2 regions of the Deinococcus sp. Marseille-Q6407 genome follow, and region 2 is predicted to be linked to the other one. Evidence: riboswitches for the same ligand, from Rfam matches in the RefSeq annotation. Region 2 holds a riboswitch; the other holds the start of a gene.
What was found. A riboswitch is a leader RNA that binds a small molecule or an ion and turns the genes downstream of it on or off. The one in region 2 is predicted to bind thiamine pyrophosphate.
Positions count from the first base shown of each region.

Region 1: linked by a shared signal. The riboswitch ahead of thiC (phosphomethylpyrimidine synthase ThiC) and the one ahead of OCI36_RS04990 (thiamine ABC transporter substrate-binding protein) in region 2 are both predicted to bind thiamine pyrophosphate.

Region 1 covers NZ_CAMPFU010000004.1:72,894-77,294, forward strand. Annotated here, with positions in the region: gene thiC (phosphomethylpyrimidine synthase ThiC) at 1-1,755, opposite strand, end outside; TPP riboswitch at 1,851-1,968, opposite strand; gene OCI36_RS10145 (hypothetical protein) at 2,166-2,303, shown strand; gene hisIE (bifunctional phosphoribosyl-AMP cyclohydrolase/phosphoribosyl-ATP diphosphatase HisIE) at 2,389-3,024, opposite strand; gene hisF (imidazole glycerol phosphate synthase subunit HisF) at 3,073-3,894, opposite strand; gene OCI36_RS10160 (1-(5-phosphoribosyl)-5-[(5-phosphoribosylamino)methylideneamino] imidazole-4-carboxamide isomerase) at 3,891-4,401, opposite strand, start outside.
Region 2 covers NZ_CAMPFU010000002.1:609,467-613,867, reverse strand. Annotated here, with positions in the region: gene OCI36_RS04995 (ABC transporter permease) at 1-301, opposite strand, end outside; gene OCI36_RS04990 (thiamine ABC transporter substrate-binding protein) at 345-1,571, opposite strand; TPP riboswitch at 1,616-1,727, opposite strand; gene OCI36_RS04985 (NUDIX hydrolase) at 1,798-2,280, shown strand; gene OCI36_RS04980 (PRC and DUF2382 domain-containing protein) at 2,532-3,395, shown strand; gene OCI36_RS04975 (YsnF/AvaK domain-containing protein) at 3,510-4,154, shown strand; gene mnmD (tRNA (5-methylaminomethyl-2-thiouridine)(34)-methyltransferase MnmD) at 4,239-4,401, shown strand, end outside.

The DNA.
Region 1 (4,401 bases), on a different contig from region 2:
TCCCGGCGCCACATAGAGGTCCCCGCCCCCTGCCCGGAACTCCTGCGCTTTTTCGGCCAGACCTCGCTGCATATAGACCTGCAGGTCGCCGGCCAGGTCCTGGCTCAGCTTCATCGAGCAGAACTGTGGGCCGCACATCGAGCAGAAATGCGCGGTCTTGGCGGCCTCGGCGGGTAGGGTTTCATCGTGGAAGGAACAGGCTTTTTCCGGGTCCAGGCTGAGGTTGAACTGGTCTTCCCAGCGAAACTCGAAGCGGGCCTTGGAAATGGCGTTGTCGCGGGCCTGCGCCCCCGGAAAGCCCTTGGCGAGGTCGGCGGCGTGGGCGGCCAGTTTGTAGGTCACCACGCCCTCGCGCACGTCGTCTCTGTCCGGCAGGCCCAGATGTTCCTTGGGCGTCACGTAGCAGAGCATGGCGGTGCCGTGCCAGCCGATCTGCGCGGCCCCGATGGCGCTGGTGATGTGATCGTAGCCCGGCGCGATGTCGGTGGTCAGCGGGCCCAGGGTGTAAAAGGGCGCTTCTAGGCAGGCGTTCAGCTCGCGGGTCATGTTTTCGGCAATCAGCTGCAGCGGCACGTGCCCGGGGCCTTCAATCATGGTCTGGATCCCCTCTTCCCAGGCCACACGGGTCAGCTCGCCCAGCGTGTCCAGCTCGGCAAACTGTGCGGCGTCGTTGGCGTCCTCGATGCTGCCGGGACGCAGACCGTCACCCAGACTGAAGGTCACGTCGTACTCGCGCATGATTTCGCAGATGTCGCGGAAGTGGGTATACAGGAAGTTCTCCTGGTGGTGGGCCAGGCACCAGCGCGCCAGGATGGACCCGCCCCGCGACACGATGCCGGTACGCCGCCTGGCGGTCAGCGGCAGGTGGGCCAGCCGCACGCCGGCGTGAATGGTGAAGTAGTCCACGCCCTGCTCGGCCTGCTCAATCAGGGTATCGCGGTAAATGTCCCAGGTCAGCTCCTCGGCCACGCCGCCCACCTTTTCCAGTGCCTGATAAATCGGCACCGTGCCGATGGGCACCGGGCTGTTGCGGACGATCCACTCGCGGGTCTGGTGAATCTGCGGCCCGGTAGACAGGTCCATCACGGTATCGGCGCCCCAGCGGGTGGCCCAGACCAGTTTCTCCACCTCGTCCACGATGCTGGCCCGCACGGCCGAGTTGCCGATGTTGGCGTTGATCTTGACCCGGAAGCCCCGCCCGATGATCATCGGCTCCAGCTCCGGGTGCATCACATTGGCGGGAATCACGGCGCGGCCGCGTGCCACCTCTGCCCGCACATATTCTGGGGTGATCTCGCCGGGCATCCGGAAGCCGTGGGCAAAGCCGGGGTGCTGGTGCCTGAGCGTGAAGTCGTCCGGCTGACGCATGCTTTCACGCAGCGCCACATATTCCATCTCCGGGGTGATTTCCCCGGCGCGGGCGGCCTGCATCTGGGTGCGGCCACGGGCGCGGGCCCAGGTGCGCACCGGCGCCAGGCCCCGTTCCAGGTTGATGGTGGCGGCCGGGTCGGTGTAGGGGCCGCTGGAATCGTAGACGTATACGTCAGGGTTGGGCACGCTGCGGGTCAGTCCGCCGGGACCGGCTTCCAGGGTGGGCGTCTGGGTAATGGCCCGTACCGGCACGCGAATATCTGCACGCTGCGGGTGGGCCAGATAGAGCTTGCGGCTGCCGGGAAAGCCGCCCAGCGTCAGCCCAGCAAGGTCGCGCCCCGCATCTTTTTTGCCAAAAACAGTTTTATCCAGTGTGGCGGTCATACTTCCTCCGCTGCTGGCCGGAGCAGCGCAGGAACGGCGGCACATGATCAACACAGGAGGCCGCCCGCACCGAGCAGGCCGCCTCCAGGTTGTTTTGACTGCGTCCATCACATTCCCTCCGCTGGTCCTAACCAGTTCAGGTTCAATGGGTTGAACGCCAGACCCCCGGTGGGCGGGTTCTCTCAGCCGCAGTGGGCACCCCAAGTGATGCCGGCAGTGTGGCACGCACCGGGCAGTCCGTCAAGAGGAGGGGTGCCGCTGGCACCGCCGAAAAGTCCACCCTACAGGCCAGCGGTCAGCCTGGGGTCAGCACACCCGCTACGGCAGCAGGAATTTTCTTTATACTGCCGGTGTATCTAAACAGTTGTGTTGCCGCTTGGCCCGAAGAGCCAGGGGGGGAGGACCGCCGAATGTGGACCAGATTGAAAAAAGTGTGGTTGTCGTGGCGCGCCGGGGTGGCGACGGCCAGCGCCGCGCCGTATGTGGCAGCGGGCCAGCCGGCCATCACCGAAGATGACCTGCTGCGGGCTTTCGGCTGCGACGTGTGACCGACGACCAATTGTAAAAGTGCCGGCCCCTGGATATCGGGACCGGCACTTTTGCGGTGTTGCAGAAAATGTAGCTTTCAGTGTCTCAGTGTGAGCGTTGCCGCAGCACGGCGATGACGTCTTCCAGCCGCAGACCGCGCAGGGTCAGCACCACCAGCAGGTGATACAGCAAGTCGGCAGCCTCGCCCAGCAACTCCTCATCGTTCTGGGTGACGGCAGCCAGCGCCACTTCCACCCCTTCCTCGCCCACTTTCTGTGCGGCGCGGCGTGGTTCGCCGGTCAGCAGCCGGGCGGTGTAGCTCTCGGCCGGGTCGGCTTCCCGGCGGCCCTGTACGGTGCGCTCCAGACGGCCCAGCATTTCCAGCGCGGGTGGCTCGGCGCTGAAACAGCTGACGGCCCCGGTGTGGCAGGTCGGTCCCTGCGGCCGGGCCAGGGCCAGCAGCGCGTCGCTGTCGCAGTCGGTGCTCAGGCGCACCAGCTGCAGGGTATTCCCCGAGCTTTCGCCTTTGGTCCACAGGCGCCCCTTGGAGCGGCTGTAAAACGTGACCAGCCCAGTCTCGTGGGTGCGGGCCAGCGCTTCGGCGTTCATGTAGCCCAGCATCAGCACCTGCGCGGTGTCGGCGTCCTGCACCATGCAGGGCAGCAGGCCGTCCATCTTGGCAAAATCCAGGCTGTCGGGGTCGGGGAACAGATCGGTGGCCGGGTCAGTGGGGACAGTCATGGGGAACCTTCTTTCTGAAAAAGGAGTGGGAGACGGGAGAAGTTGCGCTCAGGACGCGGCCGCAGGCACCGGGCGAACGCTGACGCCCTGGCGGGCCAGTTCGGCTTTCAGGTCGGCAATTTCAATCAGGCCCTTGTGGAACACCGAGGCGGCCAGGGCGCCGTCCACTCCCGCCTGCTGAAAGGCGGCCGTGAAGTGCTCAGGCGCGCCGGCGCCGCCCGAGGCGATCAGCGGCACTGGGCAGACCTCGCGGACGGCGCGCAGCTGGGCCACGTCGTAGCCCTGGCGCACGCCGTCGCGGTTCATGCAGTTCAGGACAATCTCGCCGGCGCCGCGCCACACCACTTCCTGCGCCCACTCCAGCGTGTCCCAGCCGGTTTGCCGGGTGCGGGTTTCCTCGCCGGTGAACTGATAGACCCGGTAGCGCCCGGCGTCGTCCTGAAACGAATCGATGCCGATCACCACGCACTGCTGCCCGAACTCGGCCACCAGTTCTTCAATCAGGTCCGGGCGCTGCAGGGCCGGCGAGTTGATGGAAATCTTATCGGCGCCGCGGCTGAGCACCGCGCGGGCCTGCTCGGGCGTGCGGATGCCGCCGGCCACGCAAAAAGGAATATCGATCACCCGGGCGATGTCTGACACCCATTCCTTGCCGACTGTGCGGCCGTCGCTGGACGCGGTGATGTCGTAAAAAACCAATTCGTCGGCGCCGGCCTGCGCGTAGCGGCGCGCCAGAACCACCGGGTCACCAATCACCTCGTGGCCCCGGAACCGCACGCCCTTGACCACCTGCCCATCTTTAACATCCAGGCAGGGAATGATGCGGCGGGTCAGCGGCGAACTAGGTGCGGAGAGGGAAGATAAGGTCATAGCTGAGCCTCCTGAGATGTTGTGACGGGCGCGGCGCTGTCCCAGACCGCCTGGGCCTGCGGCAGCGTGAATTGCCCGGTCAGCAGGGCCTTGCCGAGAATTACGCCAGACACCCCGGCGCGGCGCAGCGCGGCGATGTCGTCCAGGCTGGACACACCACCCGACGCTTGCCAGCGCAGCTGCGGGTATTCCCTGACCAGTGCCGTATAGAGCGCCGTATTGGGACCGCTCAGGGTGCCGTCCCTGGCGATGTCGGTGCAGAGCACGTGCCGGGGTTGCGCTCCCAGCCCAGACAGCTCGGCCAGGAAACTGTCCAGGCTGCGCTCCGAGCCGGCCTGCCAGCCGTGGGTGAGCAGGGTGCGGCGGCCGTCGGCTTCCAGCCGCAGGTCCAGCGCCAGCGTCAGCCGCTCGGGGCCGAATTCGCGCAGCCAGGTGGCCGCCTGTCCCGGATTGGCAATGGCGGCGCTGCCCACCACCACCCGGCTCACGCCGCTGTCCAGCAGCCCG
Region 2 (4,401 bases):
CCTGCCCGCCCGGCAGCCGGTAGCGCGAGAGCAGGTAGGCCAGCGGCACCCCCAGCAGCAGGGCCAGCCCCGCTGTCAGCCCCGCCTGGGCCAGAGTCCAGAGCAGCCGGCGCTGAAAATACGGCTGGGTCCAGACCTCTAGCTGAATGCCGCCTTCCAGCAGGGTGCGGGCCAGCGGCAGCGCCAGCAGCAGCGCCAGAAACAGCAGCGAGGGCGCGGCAATCAGCCAGCCACTCAGCGAGTCACCGGGAAAACGGCCCAGGAAAGCCTTCCAGGCAGCCGGGGCCGGGCGCCGGGTCATTCGGCCGCCCACCCGCTCTGCTGCTTGCTGCCGCTCGCCGCGTTCACTTCCGCTGCACGTTTTCTACCCAGGCATCTACCACAGCCTGCGGGTTCTGGGTCAGTTCCGGCTTGACCGGCTTCAGCTCGGTGGTTTCGGCCAGACCGAACACCGGGTCCAACTGGGTGCCCTCGGCGGCCGGGTACACCCACATGTTGGTGGGCAGGTCCTTTTGCACTTCCGGGTTCAGCATCCAGTCCACGAAAGCCTTGGCGGCGGCTTGGTTGCCGGCACTTTTCAGAATGCCCACCCCTTCCAGCTGCAGGTAGATGGTGCCGGGAATAAACAGGTTGCCGGTAGGTGCCTCGGCCGGCAGGCTGGCTGGGTCGTAGTTCTCGGCGTAGAAGACCTCGGCGGCCGGGCTGGTGCCGTAGCTTAACACCAGCGGGTATTTGCCGCCGGAACGGGTGAATTCGGTGTTGTAAGCGTCACTCCAGCCGCCCACGATTTTCATGCCGTTCGCCTTGGCCGCGTTCCACCACTGCCAGGCGCCCTCTTCGCCCAGTTCGTTGACGGTCGCCAGCAGCAGCGCCAGCCCCGGCGAAGACGTGGCCGGCGAGGGCACCACCAGACGGCTGGCATAGTCCTTGTTCTTCAGTTCGTCCAGTGTTTTGGGGAGCGGTAAGCCGGTCTTGGCCCAGGCAGCCCGGTCATAATTCAGGGCCACGATGCCGTAGTCTACGGTGTTCAGCAGGCCGTCTTCATCCAGGCGGTACTGCGCCGGCACGCTGCTGAGTGCCGGGCTGCGGTAAGGCTCCAGCAGGCCTTCGGCGCGGGCACGCGGCAGCATGGAGTTGTCCAGCCCATACACCACGTCGGCCAGCGGCGCTTTCTTGGTCAGAATCAGGCGGTTGAGCATCTCGCCGGCGTCGCCCGCCTTGATGATCTGCACCGTCACGCCGGTCTGCTGCTTGAACTTGTCCAGCATGCCGTCGCTCAGCGCAAAGGAATCGTGGACAATCACTTTCAGGTCGCCGCCGATCTTGTCGCGGTTCTCGGCTGCGCTGCTGCCGCTGGCCGCCGGGGCCTGACCTTGGGCCGCAGGCGCCGCTGAGGTGGTCTGACCGGCGCTGGCCTCAGCCATGCCTGTCTGCGTGGTGCTGGTGGCTGTGCTCTGTACCGAAGTCGCCTGGCTTGAGCCGGTCTGGGCCGAGCTGCTGCTCTGTTCCGGGGCGTTGCAGGCGCACAGGGCCAGCAGGGGAGAAAGAATCAAGGCAGATTTGTAGTTCATGCGCGCTCCTCCGGTCGTCCGCCGCAGGAGCCGGAAGCGGTAACCCGCTTCGCCGTATCGCTCCCTCCGCTGGCACGACCCAGTTCAGGTTCTGAGGGTATATCTCAGCCCCGCCTGACCGCTGCTGCGGCCCGGGGGGCACCCCTGCGTTCCGGGCCTGAGCATAGCAGAAGTGCCGCCAGCGCCGGTTTCCGGTAGAGATTGGGCGTTCGCTAAAGTGGCGGGTATGGCGACTCCGGGCAGCATTTATCTGATCACGTGGACGGTGGTGCAGGACCCCCAGGGCCGGGTGCTTCTGGCCCGGCGCAGTGGCGCCCACTTTGCCGATGGTCTGTGGAACCTGCCCGGTGGCGGCATAGAACCCGGCGAGGACCTGCGGGCGGCGGCCGCCCGTGAGGTGCGCGAGGAAGTGGGCCTGGAACTCTCGCCGGAAAGGCTGGAGTCGCTCGGCGTCAGCTCTTTTGACCAGACAGATGGCCAGGGCCTGCCGGTGCGGGGCGTCTCTTTCTTCTTCCGGGCACACTTCTGGAGCGGCGAGCCCCGTCCGCTGGACAAAACCGGCGCTCTGCTCTGGGCTGACCCGGCTGCCTTGCCACCGGGCTGCTTGCCCTGGCTGCCGCGGGCGCTGCAGCTGCATCTGCTGCAAGGCGCCCGGCTGACTCAGCAGCTTGGCGGAGTGGATCAGCCCGAGTGGACCCGGCTGGATTGAAGCCGGAAGTTGGGGGCAGCCAGACACCTTACCTTCTGACAAAAATCTATTTCTGAAACGGCGAGAACCCGCCAGGTGAGAGCATCTTTAAAAATTGAGATCGTATAAACAGCACCTTTTCCAAACCTACAGCTTCCACTCAACAAGCTCTCCGGGACTTGCGGCAGACTGCTTAGCGTAACGGAGCGGGTATCATATTCCGCTGAGTCCGCGCTTCCCGTCACGATTCCAAGTATCTGGAGGTACTTTCTATGACTAATATGATCAATGACCAGCTGGTGCGCCTGTCCGACCTGAGCCGCGACGACCAAATGACCTTCTTCAACGACAGCGACGTCTTCAACCCCATCGGCGCTACCGCCTACGGCGCCAACGGCGAGAAGATCGGTAGCGTCCGTGACGCGCTGGTCGTGGCCAACACCGGTGGCATCCGCTTCCTGATCGTGGACGTCGGCGGCTGGTTCAGCAGCAAGGAAGTGCTGGTGCCCGTGGGCTACGCCCGCATCGACGACAGCGGCGTGTACTTCGACAACCTGACCAAGGACCAGGTCGGCGCCATGCAACAATACCGCTACGGCGAAACCTACACCGACGATCAGTACAGCGAAGACCAGTTCATGCAGGACGAGCGCGTGCTGCGCGGCGACATGGACGAAGGTCAGTACCGTGAACGCGCCTACCAGACCCCTGGCCGTCTGCAGTTGCTCGAAGAGCGCCTGACCGTCAACAAGGAACGCTTCAAGGCTGGCAGCGTCCGTATCGGCAAGCACGTCGAAACCCGTCAGGAGCAGGTTGAAGTGCCCCTGCAGCGCGAAGAAGTGGTTATCACCCGCCACGAAGTGACCGACGGCAAGGCTGTGGAAGGCGCCCGCCTGGGCGAAGGCCAGCAGACCATGCAGGTGGATCTGGAAGCCGAACGCGCCAACATCGGCAAGGAAGCCTACGTCACCGAAGAAGTGGAAGTCGGCAAGCGCGCCGTGACCGAAACTCAGACCGTGACCGAAACCGTGGGCCGCGAAGTGCTGGATGTGGACCATGACGGACAGGTAGACGCGAACGACGCCAATACCGCCCGTACCGACATCAACGGCACCGACACCGGCCGCCGCTCCTAAGTCTTAAACTTCAGCCGAAAAAGGGCGGGTCTATCCCGCCTTTTTTCTTAGTTGCCTGGGCAGCCGGACTTGAAATTATGTCAGGCCAACCCAGGCAGGAAAAGAGGTCAAGTCATGACCGATGAACATCTGAAACCGGGTGAACGCCACCTGGAAGCCAACGAACAAACCCAGACTCCGGAGGTTCCCGCTGCTGGAGCGACCGACCAGAGTGCAGCTCAGGTGCCAGCCACCCAGACTCCAGTGGCTGGCCTGTCTGAAGCTGGCAGCACTAGCGCACAGAGCGAGCGTGACCTGCGCAGCGAAGCCGCTACGCTGCTGGCCGGTCAGAGTGACCGTCTGGTGCTGTACGAGGAACGCGCCCGGGTAGATGTGGTACGTGAGTCGCAGGGCGCCGTGACGGTCCGCAAAGTCGTGACCGAGCGTGAAGAGATGGTGCCGGTCACGCTGCGCTCGGAATGCCTGGAAATCCTGGTGCATGAGGGCGCCGGCTGCGTGCGGATGGGTGACCAGGAGCTGCAGCCTGGGCAGACCTATCAGGTGGAACTGACCACCGAGCGCGCCAACATCCAGAAGGAAATCGTGCCGATCAGCGAAGTGTCGTTCGAGAAGCGTGCCGTTTCCGAGGACGTACAGCAGACGGTCACCCTGCGCCGTGAGGTGCTGGATATTGAAGATCCCCAGAATCTGGTGGCCAACCGGGCCGAACTGGACCTAGGCGCCGGCTCTGCCCACGACACGGACCAGACTCCGCGCTGAAATAAATTGCCCTGTGACACAAGGCTTCCCGCGCTCCAGCGTTGTGGGAGCCTTTTTCATGTCTCTTTGACCTATCATAACGCCATGGCTTCTGACCGGCCTTCTGCCCGCGAGCTGACCGCCGCCGACCTGCAACCCACTGCGGATGGCTCGCTGACACTGCGTAGCCAGCGTTTCGGGCAAACATACGGCTCGGCCTTTGGTGCTGAAGCTCAGGCCCGGCAGGTATTCGTGGCCGGCACTGGCG